4 regions of the Arthrobacter sp. NPDC092385 genome follow, and region 4 is predicted to be linked to each of the others. Evidence: predicted binding sites of a transcription regulator. Region 4 holds the regulator's gene; each other region holds the start of a gene.

Region 1 (3,205 bases), on a different contig from region 4:
GGCGAGCTTCACGAGGTCCGCCGCGGCGCGCATCGCACCGGCCACCGAACGCAGCGTCAGGGGGAGCCGCACGATCTGGTTGCGGCGCTCCCGCGCACCGTCGTCGGTCGCCAGCCGCTTCGCGACCCCGATATGGCTCTGGGCTGCGCGCGCGGCTGCTTCCGCCGTGGCGGGGTCTATGCCGTCCCGGGCCACGAGCAGTGAGGCGACGTCCTGCACGGGCGGCAGCCGGAGTCCCACGGATCGGCACCGCGAGCGGATGGTGACCAGGACGTCGCCCGGACTGGGTGCGCAGAGCAGCCAGATGGTGCGTGGCGGCGGTTCCTCGATGGCCTTGAGCAGCACGTTGGTGCTGCGTTCCTGCATGCGGTCGGCGTCCTCGACGATGATGATGCGCCAACGGCCCGTCGACGGCTTGTCCTGTGCCTTCCGCACGAGTTCACGCGCCTCGTCGATGCTGATGGTCACCTTCTCCGTGGTGACGTTGGTGAGGTCGGCATGGGCTCCGGAGAGGACGGTGCGGCACGCCTTGCACATGCCGCAGCCGCGCTCGTCGAGGGCCTCGCGCTCGCACAGCAGCGCCGCTGCGAAGGCGCGGGCTGCATTGGAGCGGCCGGAGCCGGGCGGGCCGGTGAAGAGCCAGGCGTGGGTCGGCGCCCCGGACTGGGCGGCGCGGCGCAACTGCTCCACGACCTGCTCCTGGCCCCGCAGTTCCGCCCACACCCCCGTGGTCGGCAGGCTGGTGCTCATGCGGCCACCCGCGGCAGGGCCCCGAGGATGGCCCGGTGGAGTTCCTCGGGCGTATCGGATGCCGTCAGCACGAGGTACCGCCGGGGCTCCTGCCGGGCGAGGTCGAGGAAGGCGGACCGGATGCTGGCATGGAAGCCGTCGGGCTCGGACTCGAGGCGGTCTTCCTCGGCGGCACCCGCGGTGCGGCGGCTGCGACCCTCCGCCGGGTCGACATCGAGCAGCACTGTGAGGTCGGGGCGGAGCCCCTCGGTGGCCCAGAGGTTCACATCGAGGACGGCCGCAGTGCCGAGCCCGCGCCCCGCTCCCTGGTAGGCCACGGAGGAATCGATGTAGCGGTCGCAGACGACGACGTCGCCACGCCGCAGGGCCGGCACGATCACCTGGTGGACGTGGGCCGCGCGCGAAGCCGCGAACATCAGGGCTTCGGTGCGGGCATCGATCTCACCGTGGCCGTGCTCGAGGACCAGGGACCGCAGCTTCTCCCCGATGGGCGTGCCACCGGGCTCACGCGTGCGCACCACGGTGCGGCCGCTGTCCTCGAGGGCCCGGCAGAGCAGTGCTGCCTGAGTGGACTTGCCGGCGCCGTCGCCACCCTCGAGCGCTATGAAGAGCCCGGGAAGCCCGTGCGGGAGGGGATAGGTCACGCGCTCAAGACTACCGAGTGTCGATGACATCCAAGCCACAGCATCAGTGCTGTACCCCGCACGCCCGTGCAGGCGGGGCGGGGATTACGTGGTCCGTGCGCCGGCCGACGCGGACGCTCGGCGAGTTGTCCACATACGAGCCGGTTCGCGATCGTTCGAAGATGCGTACTAATACTCTCGGTTCATGGCACTCGCGTTCTCGGAGGAACTCGTTACAACGGCACAGGCCCTCGGGCTGGTGCGGTCTCAGGTGGTGAGCCTCGGCCGACTGTTCGAGGCGGAGGCCGGCTTCACACCCACCGCAGATCTCGCCGAGTCGCTGTGTGCGCTCGAGCAGCTTGCGCGGGTGGTCTCGTACTTACAGGTCGTGGGGGCGGCCGCAGCAGATCGGCGGGACATCGCGACCGTCGGTGAGCATCGGGAGGCCCCGGGCCGGCTCGGCTGTCCGGTCGGTCCCGACAGCCCCCGGGAGTTCAAGGACACCGCCGAGTATCTCCGGGCCAGGATCGGGATCACCAGGGCCGAGGCGCGGAGGCGCATTCGCCTGGGGGCGTCGGTGTTACCACGGCGGACTCCGACCGGCGAGCCGCAGCCGGCCGCCCTCGCGTCCGTTGCGGCCGCTTTCGGCGACGGGATGATCAGTTCGTACGCCGCAACCCAGATCAGGGACGCTGTCGAACGGGTCAGGCCGTCTGCACTGCCCGAGCCGCTGCAAGCCATGGAGGACGGGCTGACCGCCCAGGCCGTCGAATCCGACGAGGACCTGCTCAACGTGGTCATCCGGCGGTGGGAGTCGGCTCTGGATCCGGACGGCGCCGAGCCCACGGATGAACTGCTCAGGAAGCAGCAGGGTGTGTTCCTCCGCGGAAGGCGTCGGGGCCTGCACCGGCTCGACATCGCGGCGGACGATGAACAGTTCGAATTCCTGCTCACCGTCATGAACACCGCCACCAACCCGCGTACCGCGCGGGACCGGGAGATGTCCGATGCCTCAGCATCCGGGGGAGCGGATCATGCTGACAGGCCTTCCGGCGGGGGTGCGGGGGATGGCGATGCGCCGTTGTGGGAGCGCCGCTCCCGGGCGCAGCGGCTGCTCGACGGGCTGGTCGGAGCCTGCCAGGTGGCCCTGGCCACCGATACGCTCCCCGCCACCGGCGGGCATCGGCCACAGGTGATGGTCACGATCGACTACCAGGCACTGATGTCGGACCTGCAGGAACGTGGAGTGGTTCGCAGGGACGTCCATCCCGTCTCCGAGCGCGGGGCAGCCACTACCCATCGGACTGACCGCGCACAGCCATCGGGGTCGGCAGACCAAGGTCCGGGCTGCCTGCACCCGAGCGATGGGGCGTGCGGAGACCGGAGCCACGGGTCGCTGCAGCGCACCCCTGGACCGAGCGACCAGGGGCGCCGCGGCAACAAGGACGAGTCGATTCCCCGTCCCCGGATCGCCCCCGAACCTCCGGGACGGGGGTACACCGTGTTCGGCGGCCCGGTCACCGCGCAGACCGTGCGGAAGATCGCTTGCGACGCCGATATCATCCCGGTGGTGCTGGGTGGCGGCGGGGAAGTGCTCGACGTCGGCCGTGCACGCAGGTTTTTCGGTGTGGCGCAGCGGCGCGCCCTTGTTGCGCGGGACAGGGGCTGCTCGTTCCCCGACTGCACGGTCCCGGCAGTCTGGACCGAGGCGCACCACATCACCCCTTGGGCTGGCGGCGGAAGGACGAACGTCTCCAACGGATGCCTTCTGTGCTCGTTCCACCACCGGCTCATCGAGCGGGGCAACTGGACGATCGAGGTCGAGCGCGGCA
Region 2 (3,205 bases), on a different contig from region 4:
CCGAGGTGCTTCCACGCCGCCGCCGTCGCGATCCTTCCGCGCGGGGTCCGCCCGAGCATGCCCTCGCGGACCAGGTAGGGCTCGGCGACGGTCTCGACGGTCTCCGGCTCCTCCCCGACGGCGATCGCCAGCGTGGACAGGCCGACGGGCCCGCCGTTGAACTTGGTGATGAGTGCGGTGAGCACGGAACGGTCCAGCCGGTCGAGGCCGCGGGCGTCCACCTCGTACATGTCGAGGGCCGCACTCGCACACCGGGCGTCGATGAGGTCGATGCCGTGCACGAGCGCCCAGTCCCGGACGCGCCGCAGCAAGCGGTTGGCGATACGGGGCGTGCCCCGTGAACGGCCGGCGATCTCGGCGAAGGCAGCAGAGTTGACCTTCATGTCCATGAGCATGGCCGAGCGGCGGAGCACCAGTTCGAGCTCCCCCGTGGAATAGAACTCGAGGTGTCCGGTGAACCCGAAGCGGTCCCGCAGCGGACCGGGCAGCAGGCCCGCGCGCGTCGTCGCGCCCACCAGCGTGAAGGGCGGCAGTTCGAGGGGGATCGCCGTGGCCCCGGGGCCCTTGCCGACGATGATGTCGACGCGGAAGTCCTCCATCGCCATGTAGAGCATCTCCTCGGCGGGCCGCGACATGCGGTGGATCTCGTCGAGGAACAGCACCTCGCCCTCGGTCAGGGAGGAGAGGATCGCCGCGAGGTCACCGGCGTGCTGGATGGCGGGACCGGACGTGATGCGCAGCGGCGCGTTCATCTCCGCCGCGATGATCATGGCCAGCGTCGTCTTCCCGAGCCCCGGAGGACCGGACAGCAGGACGTGGTCGGCGCTGCGTCCGCGCAGCCGCGAGGCCTCCAGCACGAGCGACAGCTGCCGCCGCACACGCTTCTGGCCCACGAAGTCGTCGAGGTTCTTCGGCCGGAGGGCTGCTTCGACCGCGCGGTCCTCGGGATCGGCCGCCGGGGCGACGAGCGGCGCCTCCTCGGGCTGCCCGTCCGTCATGATCCGACCCTCGCGCGGGCCGAGCTGCGTGCGCCGTCCTGGCCGAGCCGGCGCAGCGTGAGCTTGAGGATCTGGCCGACATCACCCGTGGCGGCGACCTCGGGCGCCTCGGCCACGGCGGCGTCGATGGCCGCCCCGGCGTCCTTCTCGGACCAGCCGAGGCCCATCATCGCGGTGAGCACCTGGCCCTGCCAGGTCTGCTTCGACACACCCGGCTTCGACTCGAGCGGTACGAGCTTCCCGGCGAGCTCCAGCACGATCCGGCGCGCACCCTTCGGTCCGATCCCGGGCACCTTGCTGAAGGCCTTGTCGTCACCGGACGACGCCGCGACGCGGATGGCGTCGGGCGCATGGACCGCCAGGACCGCGAGGGCGAGGCGGGGGCCCACGCCGCTGACCGCGAGGAGAGTCTCGAAGACCTCGCGCTGGTCGGCGTCCTCGAACCCGAAGAGCGTCATGGAGTCCTCGCGGACGATCATGGCGGTGGCGACCGTGGCCTGCTCGCCCACCCGGAGCCCGGCGAGGGTCTGCGGCGTCGCCTGCACCTGCATGCCGAAGCCGTTGACGTCGAGAACGGCGGAGTGCAGGCCCACGTGGGTCACTGTTCCGCGCAGTGAACTGATCATGAAGGGCTCCAAGGGCACGTGCGGGAAGGGACGACCGGGCGGTCACCCGGTGTCGAACATACGTTCTATTGATCAACCGTACCGGCTTCCTCGGGCAGGAGCGAGGCGCCACACCGGCGGCGCCCCGGCGTGGGGGCCGGCCGAGCGCTATCGGCGTCGGGCGCGCGCCTCGGCCTCGGCCCAGATCCGCTGGGCCGGCGTGACGGAGCCGCCTGCGGCAGCGGCCGCGCCCTGCAGTCCCACTCCCCTGCGCCAGGCATGGGTGATGGCGAGGGCCAGGGCGTCGGCGGCATCGGCGGGTCGAGGCGCCGTGTCGAGGCGCAGGATCTTCGTGACCATCTTCGTGACCGCGACCTTGTCCGCCTGCCCGTTGCCGGTGACGGCGGCCTTCACCTCGGTGGGCGTGTGGAGGGCCACCGGGATGCCCCGGCGCGCGGCAGCCACGATGACGACCCCGGACGCCTGCGCGGTACCCATGACGGTACTGATGTTGGTCCCGCTGAACACGCGCTCGACGGCGAGGGCCTGCGGTCTGTGCAGGTCCAGCCACGAGTCGACGGCCTCCGAGATGACCAGGAGCCGCTCGTCGAGGCCCCTGCCAGCTTCCGTGCCGACCACGCCGACGGCGACGAGCGTCGAGCGCCGGTTCGGTTCGATGTCGACGACGGCGAGCCCGCAGCGCGTCAGCCCGGGATCGACGCCCATTACGCGGAAGGTCACGGGACTACCCGCCGCCCGGGTCCGGGAGGAACGATGTCAGTCGTCGTTCTCGAGCTCGGCGAGGACCTCGTCCGGGAGGTGGGCGTTCGAGTAGACGTTCTGGACGTCGTCGAGCTCCTCCAGCGCGTCCACGAGCTTGAGGAACTTCCGGGCGCCGTCGGCGTCGAGGTCCACCTGCATGGACGGGACGAACTCGACCTCGTCGGTCTCGTACTCGATGCTGCTCTCGTCCAGCGCGGCCACCACGGCGCGGAGGTCCTGCGGCTCGGAGACGATCTCGAAGGTGCCCTCCGATTCCTTGACCTCGTCCGCCCCGGCGTCGAGCACGGACATGAGCAGTTCGTCCTCGGTGAGCCCGTTCTTCGGGAGCGTGACGACGCCCTTCCGCGCGAACAGGTACGCCACCGAACCGGGATCGGCGATGGTCCCCCCGTTGCGGCTGATCCCGAGGCGCACCTCGGACGCCGCGCGGTTCTTGTTGTCCGTGAGGCACTCGATCAGCAGGGCCGAGCCCTGGGGTCCGCGGGCCTCGTACATGATGGTCTGGTAGTCGACGGCCTCGCCGAGCAGGCCGGCGCCGCGCTTGACCGCACGGTTGATGTTGTCGATGGGCACGGAGGTCTTCTTCGCCTTCGACACGGCGAGCTCCAGGCCGGGGTTACCGGCGACGTCGGCGCCACCGGCCCGCGCGGCGACCTCGATGTTCTTGATCAGCTTGGCGAAGGACTTCGCGCGCTTGGCGTCGATCGCGGCCTTCTTGTGCTTGGTTGTTGCCCACTTAGAGTGCCCCGACATGCCTACGCTTCTCCTCTGATCATCCGAATAAACAGTTCGTGGACCCGCCGCTCGCCCGTGACTTCC
Region 3 (3,205 bases), on a different contig from region 4:
GTTGGCGCCGGGCTGGGACGTCGTCTGGCGGACCGCGCAGAAGGAGTAGCTGCTCCCGTACCGTCGGCACCTAGGATCGGAATCATGACAAGCGACGAAGACCTCGACCCTCCCGTCCCCAGCTACCTCGAGGGCATCACACTGAAGCGCGTCCACGATGGAAAGGTCCTCGAGGAGCAGGACGACGACGGTCCGGCGCCAGCGGACGAGTCCGACTCCGCGCCCTGAGGCCGGGTCGGAATAATGGCTGGAATGGACACCCCTGACGCCCCCGGACGCCTGCTCGACACCGGGAGCAGCGAGCCGCTGCACTTGCAGCTCCGCGGGCACCTGCGGGCACAGATCCTGAATCACTCGCTGCCGCCGGGCACCTCGCTACCCAGTGAGGCGCAGCTCCAGGTGCGGTACGGGGTGTCCCGGTCCGTGGTGCGTCAGGCCCTCGGTGCACTCGCCGATGAGGGGCTGATCGAGCGTGGCCGCGGGCGCGGCAGCACCGTGGCTCCCCGGCAGGAACACCACCGTCTGGTGCACCGCACGTCGGGGCTCTCGGCGCAGCTGGGGAGCGCCGGAGCGAATGTCGGCACCGAGGTGCTGTCGCTGACGCTGCAGGACGCCGATGCGTCGACGGCGGTCCTCGGGACTCCTCAGGTGCTCGCGCTCGAGCGGCTGCGGACGGCCGACGGCGAGCCCATCGCCGTCATCCACACCTGGCTTCCGGTGCCTGTCTTCGCTGACTTGACAGCGGAGTCCCTGCGCGACGCGTCCCTGCACGCGGTGCTCGGTGAGCAGTTCGGGGTGCAGATCACCTCCGGGAAGCGGCAGATCCGCGCTGTCCCGGGTGACCAGGACCTGCTGCGGCTCCTGAAGCTGGAGGCGTCGTCGCCCGTCCTGCTGCTGGAAGGCACGAGCTTCGACCAGGACGGGCGGCCCGTGGAGGTCTTCTCGACCTGGCACCACCCGGACCATGTGGTGTTCGACATCGACATCCAGCGGGAGCCCGCAGTGCAGACCTCGGCAGGCGGCCCGCCGTCGTCGTCTGCTGTTGACGCCCCTGACGCGGTGGCGGACCGGGCCCGCCGGCTCGGCGCCGACCTGCTCCGCTTCGCGGACGGTCTCTCGAACGCTGAGCGCTGATCGTCGGCCCAGCTTTGCAGCCCTCCCGTGTCGCTGGTCCACCTACCAGAAACTACAAGCCGCAACCGCCTGGCTGGCAAGTCCGCTCGGGTGTCCCGCGTCGAGGCTCTTGGGTGGCAGGGCCAAGATGCCACTCTTCAATCAGCACGCGGCCTGCCTACACCATGCACGAGTTCTTCTCCCTGAACGAGGGCGGGACCATGCCGTGAATGATCGACCTCACGTCGAATCCGCACCTGATGGTTTCCGGTACGCCAACTCGATGGCGTGACCGGCGATGACAGCCGACGGCTGTGGAGGAATAGTGCTCGACTTCTCCTCCACAAAGAGTCCGAACCCTCTGAAATAGTACGCGTGTTCGATAAAATAAGGTATGGACATCGCACCGCTCGAGCATCCCGAGGGAACAGGTACCTCCTTGGAGTCGATGCGGTCGGAATTGCTCGCTTTCGGGCAGGACCTGAATGGGCGCCACCTTCTTCTCAGCAAGCACGACGTCGTACGAGCACTCGTGGACATCGAAGAGCTTTCGAAGGTCATCGATCATCTCCAGATCGTTGCCGCTCGAGCTGCGCAGGAACACGGCGTCGCCGGCACCGGGGAGCAGGAGGCCCCTGGATCCCTCCTTGTGCGGGCGCAGCAAAGCCTGTCGACAGTGCAGGACGACGGCGCCGGGGGCGGCGGCGGGAGCACTTCAGCAGGCGCCGAACAGTGGAACAATAATGGGTTCCGTCCCGAATTCAGGACCTGTGCCGACTTTCTGCGGGCCGGGCTCGGCATCAGCCGCACCGAGGCAAACCGTCGATTGAGGATCGCGGCAAGCCTCCTGCCCGGGGTCACTGCAATCGGCTCTGCCACTCCCGCGTCGATGAGCACCCTCGGTGCTGCAGCAAGCGCGGGCGAGGTCAGCGGACGCGCTGTTTCGATCATCCATGAGGCCGTGCAGCGGGTGCGGTCCTTCGCAACGCCGGTGCAACTCGATTCGATGGAGCAGCACCTCACGCGGCAAGCAGTCGAATCGGATGAAGACCTCCTGCGGGTCCTCGCGCGACGCTGGGAGGGTGTGCTCAACCAGGACGGGCTGGAACCCACCGAGAAGGTCCTCAAGGCACGACAGGGCGTCTTCCTCAAGGGCAGACGCAACGGTCTGCATTTTCTGGAGATCGGCGCCACCGACGAGCAGTTCGAGCATCTGGTCACCGTCATGAACTCCGCGACGAATCCGAGGAGGGATCCGCTGACCCTTCAGAACACCGGGGACTCGACCATCGGCGGAGACCGAGCCGACGTGATGGCCGCCGAGAACGAAGAGGGTGACGCTGGTGTGTCTGACGCCGGTGGGGGCGATACACACCGGCCGACACGTCCGCAGAACCTCCTCGACGGCTTGGTCGCCGCCTGCAGGATCGCTTTGTCGACCGACAGGCTTCCCGCAGCGGGCGGACACCGGCCCCAGGTCATGGTGACCATCAGCTATACCGACCTCGTGGGCGAGATGGAACGTGCCGGCCACGCTGTGTTCGGGCAGCAGATGAGCGCACGAAGCATCCGCACGCTGGCCTGTGATGCAGACATCATTCCGATGGTCCTCGGCGGGCAGGGTCAGATCCTCGACATCGGGCGGGCACAACGCCTCTTCCCCGCGCATCTGCGGCGGGCACTCGTTGCGAGGGACAAGGGCTGCGCGTTCCCGGACTGCTCCATTCCGGCAACCTGGTGCGAGGCCCACCACATAGCGCCCTGGGCCAAAGGTGGAACAACGAGTATCAACCAGGGCGTCCTCCTGTGCTCGCGGCATCATCATGTGATCCACGAGGGGAAGTGGAACGTCGAATCGAAGTACGGCATCCCCTGGTTCACTCCACCGGTACACCTTGACCCGAATCGGAGTCCCCGAAGAAATACCTACTGGCAGGTGGAGGATGCCGTCCACGAGCAGCTTCGTGACGCCGGACGTGAACGATCTGCTGCAAGCGCCCCGCTGCTCTACTCGCCGACGGCCGTCCCAGCCACCTCAGCCGTCGTCACCATCCCTAGAACACGATGACGGCCTTCCCGCCCGGGGCGATGA
Region 4 (3,205 bases):
TGCTCCCCGGTCCGCCGTGACGTAGCGTGTTCCGGTCCCGCTGGCCAGCAGCGGGTACATGGAGTAGGTGGGCGGAAAGCCGATCGCCGTGCGCCCCGGCCCGCCGAAGGCCTGCAGGACCTGCTGCAGCACTTCGTTCGAGCCGTTCGCGGCCCACAGCTGATCCGGCGTCAGTCCGTGCCCGAGGTAGTCGGCAAGGTTCTTCCGCAACTCGGTGAACTCGCGGTCCGGATAGCGGTTCAGGCCCTGGGTGGCCTCGGCGACAGCCTCGACGATGGCTGCGTGCACGTCGGCGGGGACGCCGTGCGTGTTCTCGTTGACGTTCAGCAGGATGGGCACATCCAGTTGCGGGGCACCATACGGGTGGAGTCCCACGAGGTCATCACGCAGGGGAAGGTTCGCAAGGGCGTCGACGGAGGATGGCACTCCTCCAGTTTAAGGGATGCGGACTTCAGCGGCGAATACCAGCGAATACGGGCGCCGTCCCCCGGGCGGATCGCGAACCGACCGGCAGATTGCTCCCGTGGTCGACGAGGTGGACGCCTATCCCTCGGCGGGTACCGAGATACGCTGCCCCGCCTGGACGATGGAGGTGCCCAGGTTGTTGAGTTCGACCATCTCCGCGACGACGTCGCGCGGGTCCCGCTCCGGGGCGTACCGGACCGCGAGGTCCCACAGCGACTCTCCCGCGGCGATGCTCACCTCGAGCGTCTGCGAGGTCGTCGGCGCGGACTCGCCCGCCTGCGCCTGGGAGGTCAGGAATGCGCCGAGGAGGATCAGCGCGGCCACACCCAGGGCGATCGGGAGACCGACCAGCAGCAGCCTGCCCCGCCGGGTGAGGGTCAGGGGGCGCTGGGTGCTCCGCTGCCCGTCCCCCGACGGTGCGGTGGCCTGCGGGAGGGCGGGGACGCTCCGAAGGGTCGCCCCGGACCGAGCGGGCGTGAGCGCCCACAGCGCCGTGCTGCCGTGCAGTGCTTCAGCCATTGCGTATCCTCTTTCCCTTCGAATGTCCGATGCAGGCCTGGAGCCTTTTTCGAACATACGTTCTAATTCGTGTCTGCCTATTTCTAGCACCTACGAACGACCGTTGTCGAGACTCGCTCGAACATATGTTTGATAACTGCCCCGGACTGTCCTAGCGTGAGCAGGAGAGTGCATCACCGGTGGAAGCCGCTCCCCAGCGGCAGGCGAACCGTCGATGTGCTCCAGACAACCACCCGCCACTGACATATCGGCTTCCGGTCCACCGGGAGCCGATCGGCGGACACGACGGGATCGACGTCCCAGGCGAAAGGCACACCAGTGGCGGAACCAACCCCGGCAGTCCGGCAGGAATCGAACACCGCCGCCGGTCCGGCCGATGCCGTGCCCATCTCCGCGGGCCGCGGACGTCCGCGCGGACGCTCCGTGTCCAAGGGCCTGACCGCCCGCCAGCTGACGATCCTCGAGACGATCCAGCGCTCGATCGCCGACAAGGGGTATCCGCCCTCCATGCGGGAGATCGGTGACACCGTGGGGCTTGCGAGCCTGTCGAGCGTGACCCACCAGTTGTCACAGCTCGAGCGGCTCGGCTACCTGCGGCGCGATCCGAAGCGCCCCCGGGCCATGGAGGTACTGCTGCCACTGACGCTTGCCTCCGAGCAGTCGGCGGATGCGGCCGGCTCGTCGTCGGACCGGAAGCCCGGGGAACACCAGATCGCCGTCGACACCGCCCTGGTGCCGCTCGTGGGACGGATCGCCGCGGGCGGGCCCATCCTCGCCGACCAGGTCGTCGAGGACGTCATGCCCCTGCCACGGCAGCTCGTGGGCCATGGCGAGCTGTTCATGCTGAGGGTCTCCGGGGATTCCATGGTGGATGCCGCGATCTGCGACGGTGACTGGGTCGTCGTCCGCAAGCAGCAGAGTGCACAGAACGGTGACATCGTGGCGGCGCTGCTCGATGACGAGGCGACCGTCAAGACCTTCCGGCAGCGGGACGGCCACACATGGCTCCTGCCGCAGAACACGCGCTACGAGCCGATCCTCGGCGACCACGCCAGCATCATGGGCAAGGTCGTCTCGGTGATGCGCGCCCTGTAGCGCGTCCCTTACGGGTTCGACGGCCGGACGGCCGACCGGGGCGACGGCGGTGCGCCGAGCGCAGCCGACCGTCGATCGCGACGCGCCCGGCGGAGTGCATGCCCGCCCGGCGGGCGCATCAGCGTCCCGAAAGCCGCTCCAGGATGCCGGTGACCGTCTCGCGGTCCGTCGTCGCCCAGAACGGCGGGAGCGCCGCCCGGAGGAACCCGCCGTACCGGGCGTTGGCGAGGCGGCTGTCCAGGACGGCCACCACCCCCCTGTCCCCTGCAGCGCGGATGAGGCGACCGGCGCCCTGCGCCAGCCGCACCGCGGCGTGCGTCGCCGAGACGCTCATGAAGCCGTTGCCGCCGTTCCGGGCCACGGCCCTGGTCCGCGCCGTCATCAGCGGATCGTCCGGCCGCGGGAACGGGATGCGGTCGATGACCACGAGTCGGCAGGACGAGCCCGGCACGTCCACCCCCTGCCACAGCGACATGGTGCCGAAAAGGCACGTGTCCGGCTCGTCCGCGAACCGGGTCACGAGCGCACTGAGGGACGAGTCCCCCTGGCACAGGATCTCGAAGTCGACCTTCGGGCGCAGCGCCTCCGCCGCCTCCTCGGCGGCCCGCTTGGACGAGAACAGGCCGAGCGCTCCCCCGCGGGAGGCCGTGAGCAGCGTCAGGAGCTCCGCCAGCTGCGCGTCGGAGGTGCCGCGCTCGGGCTTCGGAAGGTCCTTCGCCACGTACAGGACCCCCTGCCGGGGGTAGTCGAAGGGACTCCCCACGTCGACGCCGGTCCACGCGGGCGCGCCGGGACCGCTGAGGCCCAGCGATCCCGCGACCGGTCCGAACTCGGAGCCGATCGCGAGCGTCGCCGAGGTCAGGATCACCGTGTGGTCCTCGAACAGTCCTTCCCGCAGGCGCCCGGCGACGGAGAGCGGAGCCACGTTCAGCGTCGCGGGTGAGCTCTCGTCCGGCTGCTCGTACCCCGAGCCGGGCGTGAAGGTACTGGGGCGGGATGCCCAGACCACCTCGTTCAGGTCCGAGGCCGCCAGGATCCGCTCCGCGAGCTCGAAGACCAGGGTCACGCGGGACCGGGCGACCTGCCGGCCGCCGTCCACGTCGGCCTCCGACTTGCCCTCCGTCTT

Evidence for each region. Region 4 encodes LexA, which represses DNA repair genes until DNA is damaged. Its sites were predicted from a motif close to TCGAACANNTGTTCGA; they were not measured.
Region 1: the regulator LexA is predicted to act here: its motif matches at 1,550-1,565, upstream of ACIQCY_RS15190 (DUF222 domain-containing protein).
Region 2: the regulator LexA is predicted to act here: its motif matches at 1,677-1,692, upstream of ruvA (Holliday junction branch migration protein RuvA).
Region 3: the regulator LexA is predicted to act here: its motif matches at 1,481-1,496, upstream of ACIQCY_RS05930 (DUF222 domain-containing protein).

What each region holds. Positions count from the first base shown of each region.
Region 1 covers NZ_JBIVQL010000014.1:2,219-5,423, reverse strand. Annotated here, with positions in the region: gene ACIQCY_RS15200 (DNA polymerase III subunit delta') at 1-750, opposite strand, end outside; gene tmk (dTMP kinase) at 747-1,424, opposite strand; gene ACIQCY_RS15190 (DUF222 domain-containing protein) at 1,579-3,205, shown strand, end outside.
Region 2 covers NZ_JBIVQL010000008.1:212,470-215,674, forward strand. Annotated here, with positions in the region: gene ruvB (Holliday junction branch migration DNA helicase RuvB) at 1-998, opposite strand, end outside; gene ruvA (Holliday junction branch migration protein RuvA) at 995-1,624, opposite strand; gene ruvC (crossover junction endodeoxyribonuclease RuvC) at 1,772-2,344, opposite strand; gene ACIQCY_RS12360 (YebC/PmpR family DNA-binding transcriptional regulator) at 2,381-3,139, opposite strand; gene pdxT (pyridoxal 5'-phosphate synthase glutaminase subunit PdxT) at 3,142-3,205, opposite strand, start outside.
Region 3 covers NZ_JBIVQL010000003.1:187,328-190,532, reverse strand. Annotated here, with positions in the region: gene pdxA (4-hydroxythreonine-4-phosphate dehydrogenase PdxA) at 1-49, shown strand, start outside; gene ACIQCY_RS05940 (hypothetical protein) at 85-228, shown strand; gene ACIQCY_RS05935 (GntR family transcriptional regulator) at 253-1,134, shown strand; gene ACIQCY_RS05930 (DUF222 domain-containing protein) at 1,508-3,181, shown strand.
Region 4 covers NZ_JBIVQL010000004.1:239,101-242,305, reverse strand. Annotated here, with positions in the region: gene ACIQCY_RS07490 (histidinol-phosphate transaminase) at 1-426, opposite strand, end outside; gene ACIQCY_RS07485 (LysM peptidoglycan-binding domain-containing protein) at 544-984, opposite strand; gene lexA (transcriptional repressor LexA) at 1,366-2,079, shown strand; gene ACIQCY_RS07475 (ATP-dependent DNA helicase) at 2,198-3,205, opposite strand, start outside.